DNA from 3 places in the Candidatus Clostridium radicumherbarum genome. Region 2 is predicted to be linked to each of the others. Evidence: a T-box and tRNA genes for the amino acid it is inferred to sense, from the RefSeq annotation. Region 2 holds a T-box; the other regions hold tRNA genes.
What was found. The T-box of region 2 lies ahead of thrS (threonine--tRNA ligase). A T-box ahead of a tRNA ligase gene usually reads a tRNA of that ligase, here a tRNA-Thr.

Region 1: it has a tRNA-Thr gene. The T-box ahead of thrS (threonine--tRNA ligase) is inferred to sense a tRNA for this amino acid. The anticodon was not compared.
Region 3: it has a tRNA-Thr gene. The T-box ahead of thrS (threonine--tRNA ligase) is inferred to sense a tRNA for this amino acid. The anticodon was not compared.

The regions. Positions count from the first base shown of each region.
Region 1 covers NZ_JBJHZY010000003.1:64,638-71,945, forward strand. Annotated here, with positions in the region: gene ACJDUH_RS14065 (biotin--[acetyl-CoA-carboxylase] ligase) at 1-503, shown strand, start outside; gene ACJDUH_RS14070 (cation diffusion facilitator family transporter) at 630-1,811, shown strand; gene ACJDUH_RS14075 (CobW family GTP-binding protein) at 2,034-2,984, shown strand; gene ACJDUH_RS14080 (GTP-binding protein) at 2,991-3,650, shown strand; gene ACJDUH_RS14085 (permease) at 3,653-4,564, shown strand; gene ACJDUH_RS14090 (TIGR03943 family putative permease subunit) at 4,630-5,376, shown strand; tRNA gene ACJDUH_RS14095 (tRNA-Tyr) at 5,442-5,526, opposite strand; tRNA gene ACJDUH_RS14100 (tRNA-Thr) at 5,532-5,606, opposite strand; tRNA gene ACJDUH_RS14105 (tRNA-Val) at 5,620-5,695, opposite strand; tRNA gene ACJDUH_RS14110 (tRNA-Ser) at 6,035-6,124, shown strand; RNA gene ffs (signal recognition particle sRNA large type) at 6,135-6,400, shown strand; gene dnaX (DNA polymerase III subunit gamma/tau) at 6,578-7,308, shown strand, end outside.
Region 2 covers NZ_JBJHZY010000001.1:289,872-297,179, forward strand. Annotated here, with positions in the region: gene ACJDUH_RS01465 (Gfo/Idh/MocA family protein) at 1-345, shown strand, start outside; gene ACJDUH_RS01470 (8-oxoguanine deaminase) at 470-1,834, opposite strand; gene ACJDUH_RS01475 (uracil-DNA glycosylase) at 2,034-2,708, opposite strand; gene ACJDUH_RS01480 (CD3324 family protein) at 3,388-3,660, shown strand; T-box leader at 3,788-4,017, shown strand; gene thrS (threonine--tRNA ligase) at 4,233-5,999, shown strand; gene ACJDUH_RS01490 (MFS transporter) at 6,121-7,308, opposite strand, start outside.
Region 3 covers NZ_JBJHZY010000003.1:318,861-326,168, reverse strand. Annotated here, with positions in the region: gene ACJDUH_RS15575 (M23 family metallopeptidase) at 1-1,134, opposite strand, end outside; gene ACJDUH_RS15570 (DnaD domain protein) at 1,333-2,322, shown strand; gene ACJDUH_RS15565 (ATP-binding protein) at 2,315-3,295, shown strand; tRNA gene ACJDUH_RS15560 (tRNA-Asp) at 3,463-3,539, opposite strand; tRNA gene ACJDUH_RS15555 (tRNA-Val) at 3,561-3,636, opposite strand; tRNA gene ACJDUH_RS15550 (tRNA-Glu) at 3,643-3,717, opposite strand; tRNA gene ACJDUH_RS15545 (tRNA-Thr) at 3,728-3,802, opposite strand; tRNA gene ACJDUH_RS15540 (tRNA-Asp) at 3,808-3,884, opposite strand; tRNA gene ACJDUH_RS15535 (tRNA-Val) at 3,905-3,980, opposite strand; tRNA gene ACJDUH_RS15530 (tRNA-Glu) at 3,987-4,061, opposite strand; gene ACJDUH_RS15525 (CoA-binding protein) at 4,238-4,618, opposite strand; gene ACJDUH_RS15520 (BaiN/RdsA family NAD(P)/FAD-dependent oxidoreductase) at 4,800-6,038, shown strand; gene ACJDUH_RS15515 (AI-2E family transporter) at 6,132-7,166, opposite strand; gene ACJDUH_RS15510 (DNA-3-methyladenine glycosylase) at 7,246-7,308, opposite strand, start outside.

The DNA of each region.
Region 1 (7,308 bases), on a different contig from region 2:
CTGTTTATAAGGCTTTGAAGGATTTGAATATAGAAACCGAGATAAAATGGCCAAATGATATTATTTTAAATAATAAGAAGCTCTGCGGCATTTTAACTGAAATGAGCAGCGAATTAAATCAAATTAATTATATAGTTATAGGAATAGGTGTTAACGTAAATATTACCAGTGAGGAATTTCCAAAGGATATACAAGAAATTGCTACTTCTTTAAAAATAGAAGCTGGAAAAAGCCTTTCAAGACAAAGATTAACTGCCGCTATACTAAATCATTTTGAAAGGCTCTATGAAGAATTTATTTTAGAGAACAATCTAAGCTCTACCATAGATATTTGCAGAAAAAACTCCTATCTCATAGGAAAAGAAATTCAATTATATAAAAGGGGAGAATTAATTACAGCGAAAGTTGTGGATATAAGTGATGAGGGACTGCTTGTAATTGAACATAAACATGGAAAAATTGAAAAGGTTATTTCCGGTGAAGTAACTTTGCACAGAGAATAAAAAAGTCCCAAGAGGACTTTTTTACTTTTATATTTCTAGTTGTTTCTTAGATATGTAACTTCCATTGTAAAATGGTGGTATAATATTAATATCTCTAAATATATTGTGTTAGAGGAGAGGGATATAATGAAGTTAGTTTTTGATTCTTTAATTCATAAATTTGTAAAGGATTATAAAAATGTTAATTCAGATAAAACTCGTGAAGCTTATGGCGCTTTAGGGGGAGTAGTTGGAATAATTATTAATACTACTATTCTTACTGTAGAGCTTGTTATTGGTCTTTTATTAAATAGCATGGCTATTACTGCGGATGCCTTTCATAATCTTACAGACGCATTATCATCTTTAGTTACTATAATTAGCTTCAAATTTGCAAACAAGCCAGCTGATGATAAGCATCCTTTTGGCTATGGGAGAATTGAATATCTTACAGCATTACTTTTTTCAGTAGCTATTCTGGTTGTAGGCTATGAATTTTTGAAGAGCTCAGTACTACGTGTTTTACATCCTGTAAAGGTACCTTTTAATCTTGTAAGCTTTATTTGTATGCTTTTAGCACTTCCACTTCAGATTACACTTAATCGCTTTACTGCATATATAGGCAATATAATTAATTCTTCTGCTTTAAAGGCTTCAGCTTTGGAATCTTTTACAGATATACTAGTACTGTCTATGGTTACTTTTTCTTTATTAGTATCTAGATTTACTGACTTTCCTATTGATGGATACGTAGCTTTTATAGTATCACTGTTTATTCTTCATTCAGGAGTTGAACTCCTAAGAGATACTATAGGAACCTTACTAGGAAAGGCACCTAGTGAAGAATTTGTAGGAGAACTAATAAGAAGTTTAAAAGAATACCCCTATATACTTGGAGTTCATGACTTGGTAATACACAATTATGGCCCAGGAAGATATATGGCATCACTGCATGCAGAGGTTCCTTATGATGTATCAATAATGGACATACATGATGTTATCGATAAAGCTGAAAAGGAAGTAGGCGCTAAATATAATATATATTTATCTATCCATATGGATCCTGTTAAGATAAATTGCCCAGAGGTAGATTTATTAAAGACTCAAGTGGAGGAAAGACTTAATAAAATTAAAGGTGTCTTATCTATACATGACTTCAGAGTTGTAGGGGCTGGAGAGGAAAAAACCTTAATTTTTGACGCAGTAATTAATAGATCTTATGCTTTAGAAGAACAAAGTAATTTGATACAAGAGCAAATACAAGAGGCTATACACAGTATTTCTCCTAAGTATAGAGGCATTGTTACTCTTGATAGAGAATTTCACTAGGTTTAGATTATATTTCAATATAGTATTGAAATGCTATATATAATTTGATAATCAGTAAATAAGTGTTTCACATTATAAATTAATAATTATTAAATCTGGACTCTAGCATAGGCGCTGGAGTCTTTTTTATTTAGTATTAATTATCATCTAAAATAGTATAAATATTTAATTTTACAAATAAAATTAAATAGTACAGTGTTGTTTAATACAAGGAGGCTCAGCGTGAAAGTCAAAATAGATATAATTTCAGGGTTTTTAGGTGCAGGAAAAACCACTCTCATTAAAAAACTTATAACTGAAGAGCTGTATAAAGAAAAAATAGCAATTATTGAAAATGAATTTGGGGAAGTTGGCATAGATGGAAGTACATTAAAAAGTACAAAGGTAAAGGTAAAGGAAATAAATGCAGGCTGTATTTGCTGCAGCATTACTGGGGATTTTAAAAAGGCTCTATTAGAGGTTTTGGAGAATTATAGATTAGATAGAATTATAATAGAACCTTCAGGTGTTGCAAAGCTGTCAGAAATAATAAAGGTATGCAATAGTGAGGACTTAAGAAAATTTTCAGAGATAAATATGATTATTACTGTAGTTGATATTTTAAAATTTCATATGTATTTAGCTAACTTTGGGGAGTTTTATAAAAATCAAATAATAAATGCCAAAACAATAATGCTAAGCAGAAGTCAAAGAGTAGGGCTTGAGAAATTAGTTACAGTAAAGGAAGCACTAGATGCTTTAAATAAGGAAGCATTTGTAGTTACCACTCCTTGGGATAATTTAACTGCGAAAAGGATTATAGAAATTAGTGAGAGTTATGAAAGAGAAAGAATTCATAAGGAAGTAAATTTATTAAAAAAGCCTGGTTCGAAGGTTTCTTATAAAATAACTCCAGGTGAAAGCTTAAGTTTTGAAAGCATAGGTTTTGAAACAGTTAAAAGGTTCAGCTTAGCAAATATAAAAAGTATATTTGACAAGATAAGTAATGAAAAGCTTTATGGAAGTATTTTAAGAGCAAAAGGGATAGTGCAGCTTGAAAAAGGTGAATGGGCTCAATTTGACTATGTACCAGAGGAGTTTAACCAGAAAAATACTGAAGCAGATTTTTCAGGCAGGGTATGCATTATTGGAATAAATTTAAATAAAGCCGCACTTAAAAAATTGTTTATATAGGCGTCTATGAATATTAAAACAGAAATTGAAATAGTAACTGGTTTTTTAGGCTCTGGTAAAACAACCTTTATAAATGCACTATTAGAAAATTCTCTTGTATCAGGAGAAATAGTTATAATAATTCAAGGTGAAATTGGTAATGCGGATATTAAAATAATTGAAAAACCTAAGTCAAAGCTTATTATAAGACAAGTAGACAATTCTAAAAATCTAACTGCAGCATTTCTAAAACAGATGATAGACTTCTACAATCCTCATAGAATTATTGTTGAATATAATGGAACAAAGCTTTTGATGGAAATTTTAAATGTACTCGAGGATGGAACTTTAGTAGAAAGCTTAAGGGAACCGATAATTTATAATCTTTTGGAAGCTTCTACTTTCTTTGTTTATTACAATAACATGAAGGAGCTTATAGAACCTTTTATTATAAACAGCAATCTTATCGTGATTAATAATTGTAGTAACATATCCCTTAAAGAAAAAAACAAAATTTTAAAAAAGCTAAAGGAATTAAATCCTAGGACTATTATTTTAACGAATGATAATCTAAAAGAACTAGAAGAAGTACTTAAGAAAGCAGAAATCATAGATAGAGGACTAGTAAAAAAAGTTTTTATAAAAATAAAAAACAGGCAGGCAAATAAGGCTGTTAGGAGTAGATAAAATTGAATGCAGAGATTTTACAAAATTTTTCTGTGATTTTTATAAGCATAATACTTGAGGCTCTTCCTTTTGTAATGTTAGGAGTTATAATATCAGCGCTAATTCAGGTTTTTATATCTGAAAATACCATAGCGAGACTACTGCCCAAAAATAAATTTTTAGGAATTCTCATGGCATCACTATCGGGATTTGTTTTTCCTATATGTGAATGTGCAGTTATTCCCATTGGGAGAAGATTAATAAAGAAAGGTGTGCCAGTAAACATGGCTGTAGCTTTCATGCTTTCTGTGCCAATAGTTAACCCCATTGTTCTTTTATCCACTTACTATGCCTTCCATGGAAGACCTTATGTAGTACTTATAAGAGGCCTAGTAGGCTTTATTATTGCACTTACAATTGGCACTATAATGGGAGCTGTAGAAAACTTAAACTGCTTAAAGCCCTCTTATTCTGACTACGAAAATATCTGCTCCTGCGGCTATAATCACAGTTATAAAAAGAAAGCTTCAAGGTTTATGGAAGTCCTTAATCATGTAAACACTGAACTTTATGATATAGGTAAGTTTCTTATAATTGGAGCCTTCATTTCAGCTGCCTTCCAAGCAGTGGTGCCCAGAAACCAGATTCTAAGTTTAGGTCAGAATTCTACATATTCTATAATTGTTATGCTACTATTTGCATTTTTAGTTTCACTATGTTCTGAGGCAGATGCTTTTATAGCAAGTACCTTTATTGGGCAATTTACCTTAGGAAGTATAATTGGATTTTTACTTTTAGGACCTATGATAGACATTAAAAATACCTTAATGCTAAATTACTCTTTTAAGAAAGGTTTTATTGCTAAGCAGCTAATTTTAATATTCGCATTTTGTTTTGCTGCAGCCTATATTATAAATGTATTTTTTAAATTATAATTACATATTGCAAGATAAACAGAGCTGGTGAGACTTATTTGCTTATAAAAAGGGGTCAAATTAAAATGAAGAGATTTAATATTAATGAATTTATATGGTTTATAATTTTGCTTGTATTTACCTTCTACATCTATTATTTACTTTCATCTACCAAGATTACAATGTTTGTCCACCCTAAGCTTGCTAAGTATTCCGCCTTTTCTTTAGTGGTCCTTGGAGAACTTACAATACTGCAAATTTTCAATGTATTTACAGTTAAAACAAGAATTAAATTTAAGAAAGGCTATGTACTATTTATTTTAGTTTTAGTTATAGGCATATTTATTGCACCAAGAGGCTTAAATTCTGAAATAGCAGAGAAAAAAGGTATTACTTTTGTAAGTTCAAGCAGTACTGAGAATATAGGAAGTCATACTCATACCAAAGATGATGTTATAAACGGAAATGTAATTAGCTTTAATGATGAAAACTACATTCATTATTTTGAAGATTTAAGTGGAAATCTTGAAAAACATATTGGAAAGGGTATAATAATTAGTGGTTATGTAACAAAAGATGATAAGCTTAATAAGGATGAATTTATTATTACTAGACTATTAGTAAACTGCTGCGCTGCTGATTCTCAGGTTATTGGTATCTTGTGCAAAACTGATGGTAATAAGGTTTTAAAGAATGATACATGGGTAAGGGTAGAAGGGGTGGTAAGCTTTAAGGAAAATGAGAATAGCAAGATTAATAGAAAGCTTCCATTAATTATTGAAGGTAAGGTTACGAAAATAAATAAACCTGTAACCCCTTATATATATGAATAAATTAGCTAAACTTAATAAATATAAAGTTTTGAGCAAATAAAAAAGATATACTTACGTATATCTTTTGGTGGAGGAAGATGGATTCGAACCATCGAAGTCACTGACAACAGATTTACAGTCTGCCCCCTTTGGCCGCTCGGGAATTCCTCCAAAAGTGGAGCTGGCAATAGGAATCGAACCTACAACCTGCTGATTACAAGTCAGCTGCTCTACCGTTGAGCCATGCCAGCATATTAAGTTACATGGTGGGCACAACAGGGCTCGAACCTGTGACCCTCTGCTTGTAAGGCAGATGCTCTCCCAGCTGAGCTATGCGCCCATGCAATTTATTTATCTAACCGACGAATTTTATTATACATAGAATATAATATCTTATCAAATGGTATTATAGACTAAATTTTTAAATTAAACCTATTTATCTTCATTTTAGTAAGCTTTTCTTCTGTTTTGATATAAAGTCAGTGAAAGCTCGAGATTACGATAATATTATTAGTCTTTGGATGATTTTTATTCAATAATTAAGTAATAATGCTAAAGGTTCCATTAATAATTATATAAAAATATATTGAAATAAATAAAAATACATAGTATAATCTAACTTGTCGTTAGGTTAAATGCTTAATGATTACAAATAAACAATTTAGTTTCATGAGTATATGGAGAGATGTCCGAGTGGTTTAAGGAGCACGCCTGGAAAGCGTGTGTAGGGGAAACTCTACCGGGGGTTCGAATCCCCCTTTCTCCGCCAGTTGAACTTTCCGTGCTAGATGGGGAACTAGCGGTGCCCTGTAACCTGCAAACCGCTACAGCAGGGTTGAATTCCTCGCTTAGGCTCTAGCGTGTAAGGTCTGGTCTATAAAAGTGGCGTTGAGAATCGGGTCCTACGCAACGAAAACTCATGAACCCCGTCAGGTCCGGAAGGAAGCAGCGGTAAGTGAATATTTTCGTGTGCCGTAGGGAAACCTGGTTTGAGCTAACTGTATAGATAACGCTTATATGCTAGCAGTCGAAGCGAGGTGCACGGTTTATAATAATTGAAACTAGATTAAAGGATGCTCTTAAGGCATCTTTTTTATTTTTTTGATTATATTGTGTTAAAGGATATCACATTAAGGTATAATATAAGTTAAGAGTGGCATGCGGCACGAGAAACGTCCCTGTGCCACATACCACCCCCACATGTCAGCAAAGAGGTGAGAAAATGGCATATACCGCTTTATATAGAGAATGGAGACCTAAAAATTTCAGTGATGTGGTAGGTCAGAAAAATATAACTACAACCTTAAAGAATCAAATAATAAATAATAGAATTGCCCATGCCTATCTTTTATGTGGTACTAGGGGAACAGGAAAAACCTCTACTGCTAAGATTATGGCAAAGGCGGTAAATTGTTTGGATTTACAAGAAGGAGAGCCCTGTAATAAGTGTGAAATGTGCAAAAGTATAAATGCAGGACTTTCAATAGATGTTGTTGAATTAGATGCTGCTTCACATAATGGAGTGGGAAATATTAGAGATATTATAGACGAAGTTCAATATCCTCCAAGGGAAGCAAAATATAAGGTATATATAATGGATGAAGTTCATATGCTTTCTGACGGGGCTGTTAATGCCTTTCTTAAAACCTTAGAGGAACCTCCAAGCAGAACAATTTTTATTTTGGCTACAACAGATCCGCAAAAACTTCCTATAACTATACTTTCTAGATGTCAAAGGTTTGATTTTACGAGAATAAGAAGTGAAGATATTTATGGACTGCTTAGAAAGATAGTTAAGGAACAAGGAGTTTTTGCAGATGATAAAAGCTTAAATCTTATTGCCAGAATGTCAGATGGAGCTATGAGAGATGCATTAAGTATATTAGACCAGGCAATTTCTATGGGAAATGGCAAAGTGGAATATGATGAAATAATAAATATGCTTGGACTTGT
Region 2 (7,308 bases):
ACCTTGAATTTTTTATATGATGAAATGGAAGGTGTAATTCAGCATTCAAAAATAAGCAACTCTTATATACCTTCTGAAATACAAGGTGAAAATGGCTCAATGATAATTGATAAAATAAACTCCCCTGAAAAGGTAAAAATTATTTATAGAAATGGAGAGGTGGAAGAGCTATCCCTACCGCAAATTAAGGATGATATGTATTATGAAGTGAATGAATTTATTGAGCTAATAAAAAATAACAAAGTAGAATCAGAGATTAATTCCCACAGCCTATCACTTAATGTAATAAAGCTTATAGAAAGTGCTAGAAAGCAAACGGGTGTTGTGTTTCCAGCGGATAAATAGCATCAAGTATAAAGCAAAATTACTGAATATTAAATAAAGAAAGATAACCCCCTGTATTAATTTTGTATTAGATACAGGGGGCTCTTATTATATACCATGAATATACTTATTCTTCCTTGGAGCTTTATCTACTTCTTTGTGCTTCAACTATGTCCTTTGCGATTTCATTAGCATTTTTATAAATCTCATTTGAATTAACAGTGAGAAGCTCTCCATCCCTAGAAACTATTTTGCCATTAACAATAGTCATTTTAGTGAAGCTGGAATTTCCAAGGCAAACTAATGATACAAGCGGATCATGACAGCCTGCATACTCAATTTTATTAAGATCAAATAAAATAATATCTGCAGCTTTACCAATATCTAATCTTCCCGTATCCTTTCTTCCAAGCACATCTGCTCCGCCTCTTGTAGCCACCTTTAAGATTTCATAGGCATTTAAGCCATTAACTCCATATTTTAAATGATTTAATAAATAGGCCCTTCTAACTTCTTCCCACATATTTGAGCCGTCATTGCTTGCACTTCCATCTACTGCAATGCTGAGCTTTCCGCCAGCTTTAACTATATCTGTAGTTCTGCAAATTCCGCTGTTAAGCTTCATATTTGATGATGGGCAATGTGCTATACCAGAGCCCTTTAAATTATTTATTTCCCTATCACTTAAGTATATACCATGAGCAAACCATACATCAGGGCCTACCCATTCAAGTTCTTCCATTAGCTCAAAAGGTCTCCTGCCGTATCTTTCAAGACAGAAATTTTCTTCATCCAGGGTTTCTGCAAGATGGGTATGCATCATAACTCCAAGCTTCCTTGCTAAATTCTTAGTTTCAACCATTAAAGCTTTGGTTACTGAGAAAGGAGAACAAGGTGCGAAGGCTATTCTAGTCATAGCAAAGTCATAGGGATTATGGTATTTACTAACTAGTCTTTCACAATCCTCTAATATTTTACTTTCAGTTTGTACAACTGACATTGGTGGCAGTCCACCTTGATCTTTGCCAAGGGACATAGAACCCCTTGTGGCATGAAATCTGATTCCTATTTCATTGGCAGCCTTAATTTGGTCGTCAATTAAAGTATTTGGCTGGTTATTTGGGAAAACATAATGATGATCAGAGGTCAGTGTACAGCCTGTTCTAAGCAGCTCACTAAAGCCTACCATTGCTCCATAGTAAACTGCCTCAGGAGTTATGTTCTTCCAAAACTCATAAAGTCCAATAAGCCAAGGGAAAAGAGGTTTTTCCTGAACTTCTTTAATACCTCTAAATAAGGTTTGATATAAATGATGATGAGTGTTTACAAAACCGGGAAGGGCAATAAGGCCTGTACAATCAATAACTTTACAATCATCAGATACTGATAAGTCCTTACCTATGGCTGTGATCTTTGAATCTTGGATGAGAATACTGCATTCTTCGAATATTTCTTCTCTGTCATTAAAGGTATAAATGCAGTTAATGTTTTTTAATAGTAATGTGTTCAATATTGTTACCCCCTAAAATAAAATATTGAGTATTTTTAGTGGTTAACTCGACACTGCATACAAAGAAATGAAAATTTCAAATAATTAAGAAATGTATGCATAAATATTATATCAGATTAAAGAGTTGTTTTTCTATACAATTTAAATAACTAAAGGGAAGTATTTAGGCTGAACCAGCCATAAGTACTTCCCTGTGATTTTATATATTTTCTATTTGCCAATCTATAGGTTTCTTTCCTATGGAAGCAAGAAACTTATTAGTCTTAGAAAAAGGCTTGCTTCCAAAGAAGCCTCTGTGAGCAGATAATGGACTTGGATGAACCGATTTTATAATATAATGCCTTGGATTATTTATTATATTTAGTTTAGATTGAGCATTGCTTCCCCATAATATGAAAACAATAGGGTCTTCTCGATCATTTAATAAACTGATTATTTTATCAGTGAAATGCTCCCAGCCCATGTTATGGTGGGAATTTGCCTGGCCTTCCCTAACTGTTAATGCAGTATTAAGAAGCATAACTCCTTGATCAGACCACTTCTTTAAGTAGCCGTTATTAGGTATAAAGCAGCCTAAGTCACTATTAAGCTCCTTATAGATATTCATAAGAGAAGGCGGAGCAGGAACACCTGGTTTTACAGAAAAGCTTAAACCATGAGCCTGATTTGCGCCGTGGTAAGGGTCTTGTCCCAATATTACCACCTTTACATCCTTATAATTTGTAAAATGCATTGCGTTAAAAATATCATACATATTAGGGTATATAGTTCTTGTCCTATATTCATTTATTAAAAACTGTCTAAGGTTTAAATAGTACTCTTTTTTAAATTCATCTTCTAATAAGTTGTTCCAATCATTTTTTAATACTTGCATTTTTATCACCCAAATAGATTATATCATAAAAAAGATACTTAAATTGTTAATGGAAAAAATAGCTATAATCAAACTTTACCTTGAGAATAAAAGGATATTTATGGGATAATAAACTTGACCGGTCAATATGGTAGAAAAGGGGATGATAAGTTTGATCATATTTAAGAGGTGGCTTAAAGCCTAGAACAATAGGGGGAGGTAACTAACCTCCTCTTTAAAGTAAGTAAACAATCGAGGTGAATATTTATGGTTGACATGAACTATGAATTTCTATATTATATAATTACAGGTAAAATATACAAGAATCAAATTCAGGTGAATGGAGGGGTTAGAAATGAAGTTAAGAAGAGAGGTTTCCGATTATTAACTAAATATTGGAGAAAATATTAACCATCATCTGAGTTTTCATAGATATGCGTCATATGAAAGTAGCAGGAGGATGTCCTGTTTTTTTTATTGAATTTTTTAGAGTATATAATCCCGCAGATGGTTAGTTTCTGCGGGATTTTTATATGTTTTTTAAAACTAAATTGTTTAGTACTAAAAAGAAGCATAAAGAGCTAAATGATTGATAATCATTTAATTAATAATGAGAAATAAAAGGAGGCGTAGTAATGATTAAAGTATTAAGTGAAGTCGTTAACGGAGCAGTATTAGAGGTAAATGGGAGGATAAAGTATTGCAATATAAAAACGGAAAGGAAATATTACCGGCAGAGTTATTGAGGGAGCTTCAAAGGTATATACAGGGAGAATTGATTTATATACCAACCTCTGAAGCTAAAAGAAAGGGTTGGGGAGAAAATAATGGTACAAGAGAAATTATTAAAAAAAGAAACCTTGAAATTCATAAGCTTTATAAAGCTGGATATACAATTGACTTATTAATGGTTACTTTTAATCTATCAGAAGATAGTATCAGGAAGATAATATGTAGAATCAATAAAGGATAATAAATGGGACGTCTAAGCAATGTGGTGCTTATGCATTAAGTTGATGAACGTCCCTTTAGCTGCTAATTATTTGAAAATTATAAAAAGAGATTGACATTTTAAATTTAGAGTCATATAATAACCATAAAGAAAGACAATGATGAGGAAAAGTAAATAAATTACTATTTTACAGAGAAAGAAGTTCATCGGCTGAAAGACTTCTAAAAATAAGTGTTGTTGAAAACCACCTCTGAGTTGATTGCTGAAGTCCTTATGGACATAAGCATATCCGCAGCCAGCGTTAATGGTATTAAGTGACAGTGATAGAGTTTTTAATTGCTGTAATTTGGGTGGAATCGCGATAAACTCGTCCTAAGTATGGGAGGAGTTTTTTTATTACATTTAAATTATAGCAAGGATTTGTTTACTATACCTGTAATTTGGGTGGAACCGCGAGAATACTCGTCCCATGTTTATGCATGAGACGAGTTTTTTATTTTAAAAAAGCGCATCCATATATGGGATAAGCTGCAAGGCTACAGTAGTAACACTATAGATATTAATATTCTTATAAATAAAAGGAGGTAAAAATTATGTTAAAGGTAATTTTAAAAGATGGAAGTGTAATTAATGCAAATGAAGATGAAGGAAGAAGGGCACTAAGACATACAGCTTCACATATATTAGCTCAAGCAGTAAAAAGATTATACCCAGAAGCTAAGCTTGCTATTGGACCTGCAATAGATACTGGATTCTACTATGATTTTGATATAGATAAGCCTTTTACTCAAGAAATGCTGGAAAAAATAGAAGAAGAAATGAAGAAGATAATTAAAGAGGACTTGAAACTAGAAAGATCCGTTATGTCAAGAAAAGAAGCACTAAAGCTTATGAAAGATAAAGATGAAGCTTATAAGGTTGAGCTTATTAATGACTTACCAGAAGAGGAAGAACTGTCATTCTTTAGGCAGGGTGATTTTATAGATTTATGTGCAGGCCCTCATGTACTCTCAACAGGAAAGGTTAAAGCTATAAAGCTTTTATCTGTTGCTGGTGCCTACTGGAGAGGCAGTGAGAAGAATAAAATGCTTCAAAGAATATATGGAACTGCCTTTGCAAAAAAGAGTGAGTTAGATGAATATTTAAATATGCTTGAAGAAGCTAAAAAGAGAGATCACAGAAAGCTTGGCAAGGAGCTTAAGCTATTTGCACTTATGGAGGAAGGCCCAGGATTTCCGTTCTTCCTGCCTAAGGGTATGATTTTGAAAAATATTCTAATAGATTATTGGAGGGAGCTTCATAGAAAAGCTAACTATGTAGAAATTGAAACTCCAATTATTTTAAATAGACAGCTTTGGGAAACTTCCGGACATTGGGACCACTACAAAGAAAATATGTACACTGTTAACATTGATGAAGAAGAATATGCTATAAAGCCAATGAATTGTCCTGGTGGAATGCTGGTTTATAAATCAGAAACACATTCCTACAGAGATCTTCCAATAAGAGCGGGAGAACTAGGCAGAGTTCACAGACATGAGCTGTCAGGAGCACTTCACGGGCTAATGAGAGTAAGAGCCTTTACTCAGGATGATGCCCACATATTTATGATGCCTGAGCAGATTAAAGACGAAATTAAAGGAGTAGTTAAGCTTATTGATGAGGTTTATGGGAGATTTGGCTTTAAATATAATGTAGAACTATCAACAAGACCAGAAAATTCTATGGGAACAGATGAAGAATGGAATATGGCTGAGGTTGCTCTTAAGGAAGCTTTAGAAGACATAGGAATGCCCTTTAAAATAAACCCGGGGGATGGAGCCTTCTATGGACCAAAGATAGATTTTCATCTACAAGACAGTTTAGGAAGAACTTGGCAGTGCGGAACAATACAGCTAGACTTTCAGCTTCCTCAGCGTTTTGATTTAAATTATATAGGAAGAGATGGAGAAAAGCATAGGCCAATAGTAATTCATAGAGTTATATTTGGAAGCATTGAGCGTTTCATAGGAATACTAATAGAACATTTTGCAGGAAAATTCCCAACTTGGCTAGCTCCGGTGCAGGTTAAGGTACTTCCAATATCTGATAAGTATAACTCCTACGCAGAAAGTGTATTCAAGATACTAAGAGATAAGGGTATTAGGGTGGAAATTGATGACAGAGCAGAAAAGGTTGGCTTTAAAATAAGAGAAGCTAGAAATGAAAGAGTGCCTTATATGATTGTTCTTGGAGAAAAAGAGCAGGCAGACGGGACTATTACTGTAAGAAAAAGAGATGATGGTCAGCAAAGTAGTGTTGTGCTTTATGAGTTTATTGCAGAAATAAGAGAAGAAATAGATAATAGGCAGCTTAAATAGTGAAAATAAACCTAAAGCCATGTGTTTTCGTTAATTATTACATTCAAACGACAACACTAAGGCTTTAGGTTTATTCTTTTCCTAAAAATTTATATTATCTCTATTTTAAAATCTATTCTTTTTATTTTTCAAATACAAAGCTTCTTTCCTTAACTGGCTCCTTTAATTTGATACATAACAAAACTGTTATAAGCATTAGAATTATTAGTACATTCATTGGAACGGTCATGGAATCCGTCTTAGTGGATTTAAGGGCATCCATACCAAATATAAAAATTATACCTGAAATTTGTCCCATCATCATAAGTATACCGCTTGAGGTTCCTTCAGGAGCTGGATAGGCGATTTCAGCTCCGTATTGAAAACCTAAGGGTGCACAGCTTAGCATAAAGAAACCAAGACTAAAGGCAGAAATAAGAACAACAGGATAGCTTGTAGCATAGGTAATTCCTATAAGACCAGGAATAGAGCCTGTTATAGCTAATATAATAAAACCTACTCTATTATGAAGCTTATCAGAAAGCAGTGGTATTATAGCTGAACCAATAACTCCGCTTAAAACCATGCTTCCACCTATAATTCCTGCCTGAATTGATGTAAAACCGCGAGGCTTAAGTATATTTTCAATCCAAGTTGATAGGCCGTTAAATACTCCAAGACCAATAAAAAAGATAATCATTAATAAGATAAATTCTTTATTTGTAAGCATTTGCTTTAAACCGTCAAAAACTAAGGACCTTTCTTCCTCCTCTGGTTTGCATTGAGCTGTGGGGGGATTTTCCTTTGCAAAGGCTATAAAGAGTACTGCTGAAAGTAAAGATACTATTCCATAATAAAGGAGCATCTTTGGAATATTGTTACCTATAATAAGATAAGGTGTTAGTACTAAGCCTGCAATTAGACCTAGGTAACCTGCAAGCCAAGCTAATCCTGATGCTGTACCCCTTTCTTCAATAGGAAACCATCTAGCAGCAACTTTAGTAACAGCATTGACTATAAATGGTTGTCCAATTGCAATGCCTATTTGAAATATTAATACAAAGGTATAATTTGAAGGGAAAAGTCCCCTAAGAAGGCCGAATACACCTGTTAAAATTGAACCTATTCCAACAGATATATGAAAGCCATAGGTATCTATAAGCCATGAAGCAGGTATAGAAGCAAATATGTATACAATCATAAATACCATAGAAAGAATTCCAATGCTAAGCTCAGAAACCTTAAAATAAGCAGCTGCATCCGTAGTGATGGCAGCAAAGGTTATCCATAATAGCTGCTGCACAGCCATCATAAGCATGAACATAAAAAG
Region 3 (7,308 bases), on a different contig from region 2:
ATGAGGTCCTGTGCTGTTTCCTGTGCTTCCCACTAAGGCTATTTTATCTCCCTTATTAACATTCTGCCCAACCGTAACATCAAGTCTGCTGCAATGACCATATATAGTAATAAGCCCATTATCATGCTGAAGCTTTATAACATTTCCATAGCCAGTTTCCCATCCTGCATAAATTACTTTCCCATCTAGGGCAGCATAAATGGGATCTCCCATATTAGCTGCAATGTCCAAGCCTTCGTGCATTTTTCCCCAACGCATTCCAAAGCCTGAGGATATAGTGCCTCTAGAAGGAGTAAAAAATATACCTGTAGCCACAGCTCCTGGGCTTTTACTACCCTGCAATACTACCTTGTTTTTAGGCTGGATAATAGTTTTCTCGCTGGTAACCCTTGTATTTAATACTTTACCATTTATCATTTGTATTTCCGTTGTTACCGCCAACTTACCTTCCTTTCCATTATCTATAAGCTTGCTCTGTCCTACGGTCATATCCTCTGACCACTTAATAACAATTGTTGGTGATATAACCTCACTGCTTTCCTTTATACCTTTGAGTGTAAAAGCAACTAACTGACTCTGTGCTTTTTCATTTACTGCTTCTATTCTATTTACTACAATAGCTATGTCGTCTACTTGAGACATAAGCACTCTTTTCTTAACATATTTAATATTTGTTTTTAAGTCACAATTTTTAACTTCCAAACCACTTTTAGTAATATAATTGTTTTTAACATTTTCTAATATTTTTCTTCCTTCATCTTCACTTGCAACAATTGCAAATTCTCTTCCATCTGCCATCATTGCATAGGCATCTATTAACATACCTGAATTGTCAACTATTGATTTTTTTATAAATGAGCCATCTATTACTAACTCTTCATTTATTTTTACAGTATTTATTGTTAGGGAATTCTTAAGCTTTAAAGTAGAAAATCTACTTGATAGTTCTTCTACTATATTATTTACTAAATCGAAATTCTTTTTATCATTATTTATATAGGCTATTACCTTCTTATCTATACATATTTCATAGGCGTTAGGTTCATTAACACTGTACAATATGCTGGATATGCATAAAGTTGCTGAAAGAACCATAATGCTTATGGCTTTTCTACTGATTATACAATGACTCAAGGTTATCTCTCCTTTCACCTTAGATAATATGCCCAATATTTCCATAATTATAATTAAATTTGTAAATAGTGCTTTAATACAATAAATTTAACTTATTGTTCACATCTTTGATATGTTGAGTAACTGCCTGTATTTTGTTATAATAAATTGATACAATACAAGATGTTGTATAAAATTAATAAGAAAGGTTGCGGTGAAATGAGCACTTTTATGTTTAAAAGTAAAGCTCAAAATTTTACACCTGTCAGCAACATTTTTATAGATAATTACATGACGAAAGCTAGAGGAGACTTTGTTAAGGTTTATCTATTAGGTTTAAAATATTGCATAACAGGTGAAATTGGAGTTAGTTCCTCGATTCTTGCAAGTACACTGCACCTATTGGAAACCGATGTGTTAAATGCATGGAATTATTGGAATGATGAAGGTGTCATAAAAATGATGCCCATTGATAACATGGGAAACTTTAATATTCAATTCACGGATTTAAGCGAAAGAACTAATGCTAGTGATGATAATATAAACTTACTTCAGGAATTAAACAACAACTCAACTAAGGGTATGCTTCAAGACATTGAAAAACTTTTGGGACGGCCTCTTTCTCCTAAAGAAATGAGCCTTTATATCGGATGGCAGAAAGAATATAATTTTCCTCAAGAGCTAATTTTGCTGCTTATTCAATATTGTGTTTCTAAAGGAAAAACGGACTATAGGTATATAGAAAAAATCGCCATTGGCTGGTTTGATTCTAAAATAATAACAATAGAAGATGCTCAAGCATATATAAAAAGACATGAAGATAAATGGATAAAAATTCGAAAGATACTTAATTATCTTGGTATAAAAGATGGAGAGGTAATGAAGCCTCAAGAGGATATGCTTGATAAATGGATAAATACTTATAAATTTCCTCTTGAAGTAATATATAAAGCCTGCGATATTTGCTTTGAAAGGATCAACAAAGCTGAGTTTAAGTATATTGATGGCATACTTACCAGTTGGTTTAAGGATGGTATTACTTCCCTAGAAGATGTAGCAAAAAAAGATATAAAAACACATTCTCCTAAGAAAAATAATGTTCATAGTAAGCAAAATAATAATAGTACCTTTAACAACTTTGAACAACGAACTTATAACTTTGACGAATTGGAAAAGAAGCTTCTAGGCTGGGAGGATAGCAATGATTAATGGTTATCAAGCTGAAATACTAACAATTTATGAGAATATAAGAGAAGAAGAAGCTAGAAATCTAGCTTCAAGAAAGCAGGAAATAGAAAAAAAGCTTCCCCTTGTAATAGAGCTTGAACGTGAAATTGGTAAGCTTTGCGTAGAACTTACTATAAGCTCCTTCAAGGATATTCAAAATCGAGACCAATATCTTGCTATGTTAAAGGAAAAAATAACTGATTTAAGAATTAAAAAATCTGAGCTTCTTAATAAAAATGGTTACCCTATTAACTATTTAGATTTGCATTACAGGTGTGAAAAATGTAAAGATACAGGCTTTATTGGGAATCAAAAGTGTACTTGTTATAAACAAAACTTAGTAAAAATATATTATAAGAATTCTGAATTAAATATTCTCACTAAGGATAATAATTTTGATAATTTTAAGGTTGATTATTATTCTACAAGAAAAAATGAAAATGAACACGAAAGTCCAAGAAAGAACATGGAGAAAGTATTTACCCGTTCTATGAATTTCATTAGAACCTTTGGCACTAATAATGAAAATATGTTGTTCTACGGAAATTCAGGTACTGGAAAAACATTTTTATCAAATTGTATTGCAAAGGAACTTCTAGATAAAGGTTATCTTGTTGTCTACAGAACAGCTGACAGTCTCATTCAAAATCTAAAGCATATTCGCTTTGATGGAGATGAAGCACTTGAGGAACTTATAATAAATTGCGACTTACTCATAATTGATGACCTTGGGACTGAACAAATTACTGATTTTTCAAAAACAGAATTATTTAATTTATTAAATAAAAAGCTATTAAAGGGTAAAAATATGATTGTTTCCACTAATTGTACACTAGAAGAACTACTTCAGATTTATTCAGAAAGGATAAGTTCCAGGCTTCTTGGAAACTTTGGTCTCTATAAATTCTTTGGTGATGATATAAGAATAAAAAAGAACTTAAATAAGGCTAAGTAAAAAAATGTGGCATGGGGACATATCTCCTGCCACATCTTTTTACTTAAATTTAAAATTAATATTTATTGATTTTTAGTGTTATTAATTGATCTTAGTAATTTGAAAATAATTTATTTAATAAATGAGAGTAATTGAAAAAATCCTAAGCTTATAGCTTAGGATTTTTCTGGCGACCCAGAAGGGGCTCGAACCCTCGACCTCCGGCGTGACAGGCCGGCACTCTAACCAACTGAGCCACTGGGCCATATTTTATTAATTAATTAAGTGGTGGGCACAACAGGGCTCGAACCTGTGACCCTCTGCTTGTAAGGCAGATGCTCTCCCAGCTGAGCTATGCGCCCACTTATTGGTGACTCATAGGGGAATCGAACCCCTGTTACCACCGTGAAAGGGTGGTGTCTTGACCGCTTGACCAATGAGCCAAATTAAAAATGGAGCTGGCAATAGGAATCGAACCTACAACCTGCTGATTACAAGTCAGCTGCTCTACCGTTGAGCCATGCCAGCAAAAATGGCGACCCAGAAGGGGCTCGAACCCTCGACCTCCGGCGTGACAGGCCGGCACTCTAACCAACTGAGCCACTGGGCCATATTTAGTAATTAATTAAGTGGTGGGCACAACAGGGCTCGAACCTGTGACCCTCTGCTTGTAAGGCAGATGCTCTCCCAGCTGAGCTATGCGCCCACTTATTGGTGACTCATAGGGGAATCGAACCCCTGTTACCACCGTGAAAGGGTGGTGTCTTGACCGCTTGACCAATGAGCCAAATTCTATCTTGCCGCCTTAGCGACCCGACATAGACTATAATACATAAAATTTACTTCCATGTCAACTAATTTTTAAATATATTTTTCATTAATTAACTGTTATATTTTACCTGTTCCTTCAAGCTTCTTCTTACTCGTTATAGCTCAATAATGCTACCTAAATCACTTATATCACTATTTCCTTTTATAAAAAGACAATTCTACTAAAGCGCAGCCTTCTATTGCAGTAATTCCATTGATTTTACAGTATTCTTTTATGTCCGCACTTTCTGCACCGGGCTGAATTAATACTTTATCTATTCCGAGATTTTTTACTTCCTCTAATATCTTTAAACCTGAAACTGGATTAATGCAAAGATCTACAACATCAATTACATAATTCACTTCTTTTAAACTTTTATAAATACCTCCTGTTGTATCTCTTGGATTAATTCCTTCTACATTAAAGCCTTCATTTTTAAGTGAGCTTAATATTCTGCTTGCATATTTACTGCTATTTAAAACATCACCAACTACTACCCAATTTTTATAGTTTAACAATTCCTGTGCCTGCATTCTAACAACTCCCTTATTTAGATTTATTATTATATTATGTACTAAAATAAAATATATAGCTATACCCTTTGTATTTAAATTATAGAAACTTCTAATATGAAATATTTTGTTAATATATTCAAAATCATGATTTTAGGTTAAAATATAAAGATAATAGACTAACTCTGAAAGGGAGATTATTTTGAAGCATAAAGTTATTATTATAGGTGGCGGTGCTGCAGGAATAATGGCAGCGTTGCAGCTTAAGGATATGGGAATTGATGCAGCTATTGTTGAAGGCAATGATAGAATTGCAAAGAAGCTATTAACTACTGGAAATGGAAGATGCAATATTAGTAATAAACACATAGAAGAATCTAGATATCATAGTGAAAATGCTGGTTTTTATGCTCAAAGTTTAAACAATTTTTCAGTTAATGATACCATTGATTTTTTTTCTTCTATTGGTCTGCCCTTAGTTACCCTTGAAGAAGGTAAGATATTCCCAATGTCTCTTCAGGCATCTTCTGTAATAGACATTCTAAGGCTGGCCCTTGAAGATAGAAATATACCTTTATATCTTAATGCAAAGGTAAACAAAATAACTGTTTTAAATAAGCATTTTAAAATAGAAACAAAAAATCTGGATGCTTTTGAAGCTGAAAAAGTTATTTTATGCTGTGGTGGTAAGTCTGCGCCAAATACAGGTTCAGACGGCTTAGGCTATAACTTAGCAAAAGCTCTAGGTCATAGTATAGTAAATCCAATCCCTTCACTAGTGCAGCTAAAGCTAGAATACAAAAATCTAAAAGCCTTAGCTGGAGTAAAGTTTATTGGGATTGCAGAAATATATGTTAATGGAGAATTAAAAAGAAAAGAATTTGGAGAGATCTTATTCACAGATTACGGCATTTCAGGACCACCCATACTTCAATTAAGCCGATATGCTTCCTATTTCCTCTCCAATGGAAATTCTGTAGAAGTTAAAGTAGATATCATGTACACCATGAATATGGATGCTTTAGTAGATTTTTTAGACTCTCACTTTGCTGTATTTAATTATAGAAGTATTTATGACTCATTGATAGGTATAATAAACAAAAAAATGATTCCTATTATATTAAAAGAAGCCGGAATCTATGATATTCATAAACCTTGCTCAGATTTAGAATATAGTGAAAGGCAAAGTTTATATTCTTTATTAAAGGCTTGGAAATTTACGGTTTATGATACTAATAGCTTCTCAAATGCTCAGGTTACAGCTGGTGGTATTAACACTAAAGAAATTAATCCTCACACAATGGAGTCACTTATAGTTCCAAATCTTTATTTTGCTGGTGAGGTACTGGATGTTGATGGAGACTGTGGTGGATTCAACCTACAATGGGCATGGAGTTCAGCCAACACGGCAGCTAATGGAATTAATCAAAGTTTAAAATAAATAACGAATTAAGGAGGTTTTCTTGTGGAAAAACCTCCTTCTTTTATTTAGTTAAATGTTCTTTATTCCCCATTTAAAATGACTTAGTGCTGTTTATTTATTTTCTTTCACATTTAATAAATCTAAAAAGAACATAAATAAAGGAATACCGATTAAAAGACCCCATACCCCCATAAAATGCTCAGAGATAATTAAAACTATAAATATAATAAATACAGGCAGGTCAGTTTTAGATGCCATTAACTTTGGATTTAATACATAGCTTTCTAGAGCATGTAACGCAGCTATAAGTATTAGTACGTAAAATATTTTTAAAAGTCCGCCATATCTATAAGCTATTATGGTAAGGGGGACTAAAGAGGCTATTGTTCCTGCAACAGGTACTAAGCTGAAAAAGAAAACCATAACTCCAAGGCCTAAAATCTGTCTAAATCCTAATATGCTAAGCCCTATCATGGATAAGCAGGAGTTTATAAACGCAATTATAATCTGGGCTTGTATAACCTTTCCAAAGGAATTCAGAAAGTTAACTCCAAAATCATGTAGGTATCTGTAGAAACCGGAAACCCTGCTGTCCTTAAATCGTCTCATAAATTCTGAAACTTTGTTTTTTTCAAGCATAAAGAACATGCTTAACATTAAAGATAAAAATATATTTACGCTCCAAGTACCTATATTTTTTGCAGATTGAAGTAAGAAGTCAACTCCACCTTTGGTTATGTTTTTAAAATCAATTTGGGCATATACCTGCTCATATATTGGCAATAAGTACCTGGGTATATGTATACTTGATTTGAAATCAAACTCAGACATTTCCAATGTCATCTGATTTATAATAATTATAATTTGATTTATAACTACAGGAATATATTTATATATGAAAAAAGTTATTAAAGTTGCCATCAAAAGAAAAATAATCAAAGTAAATAAAGTATTACTTAAGTGCACAAACTTCCCAATTCTTTTTGTAATTGCATTCTCCGTACTATAAATAAAATATATGAAAAGAAAGGTTAATAAAAAAGTATTTATTAATCCTCTTAAAAAATATAAAAATATTATAAAGGTTATGAGAACTAAAATTCTCTTAGTAATCTCCTTTTGAAATAATTCTTTTAAAAATCCCATCTTCACCGCATCCTTCCAAATTCTAAGCCAATTATATACTATTATACTACATATATAATAAAAAACTTGTCAATTAATTTTATTTTTTAGAAACATATGGATTATTCTTAATATAAAATCTCCAAGGATAGAAGGCTGCCTC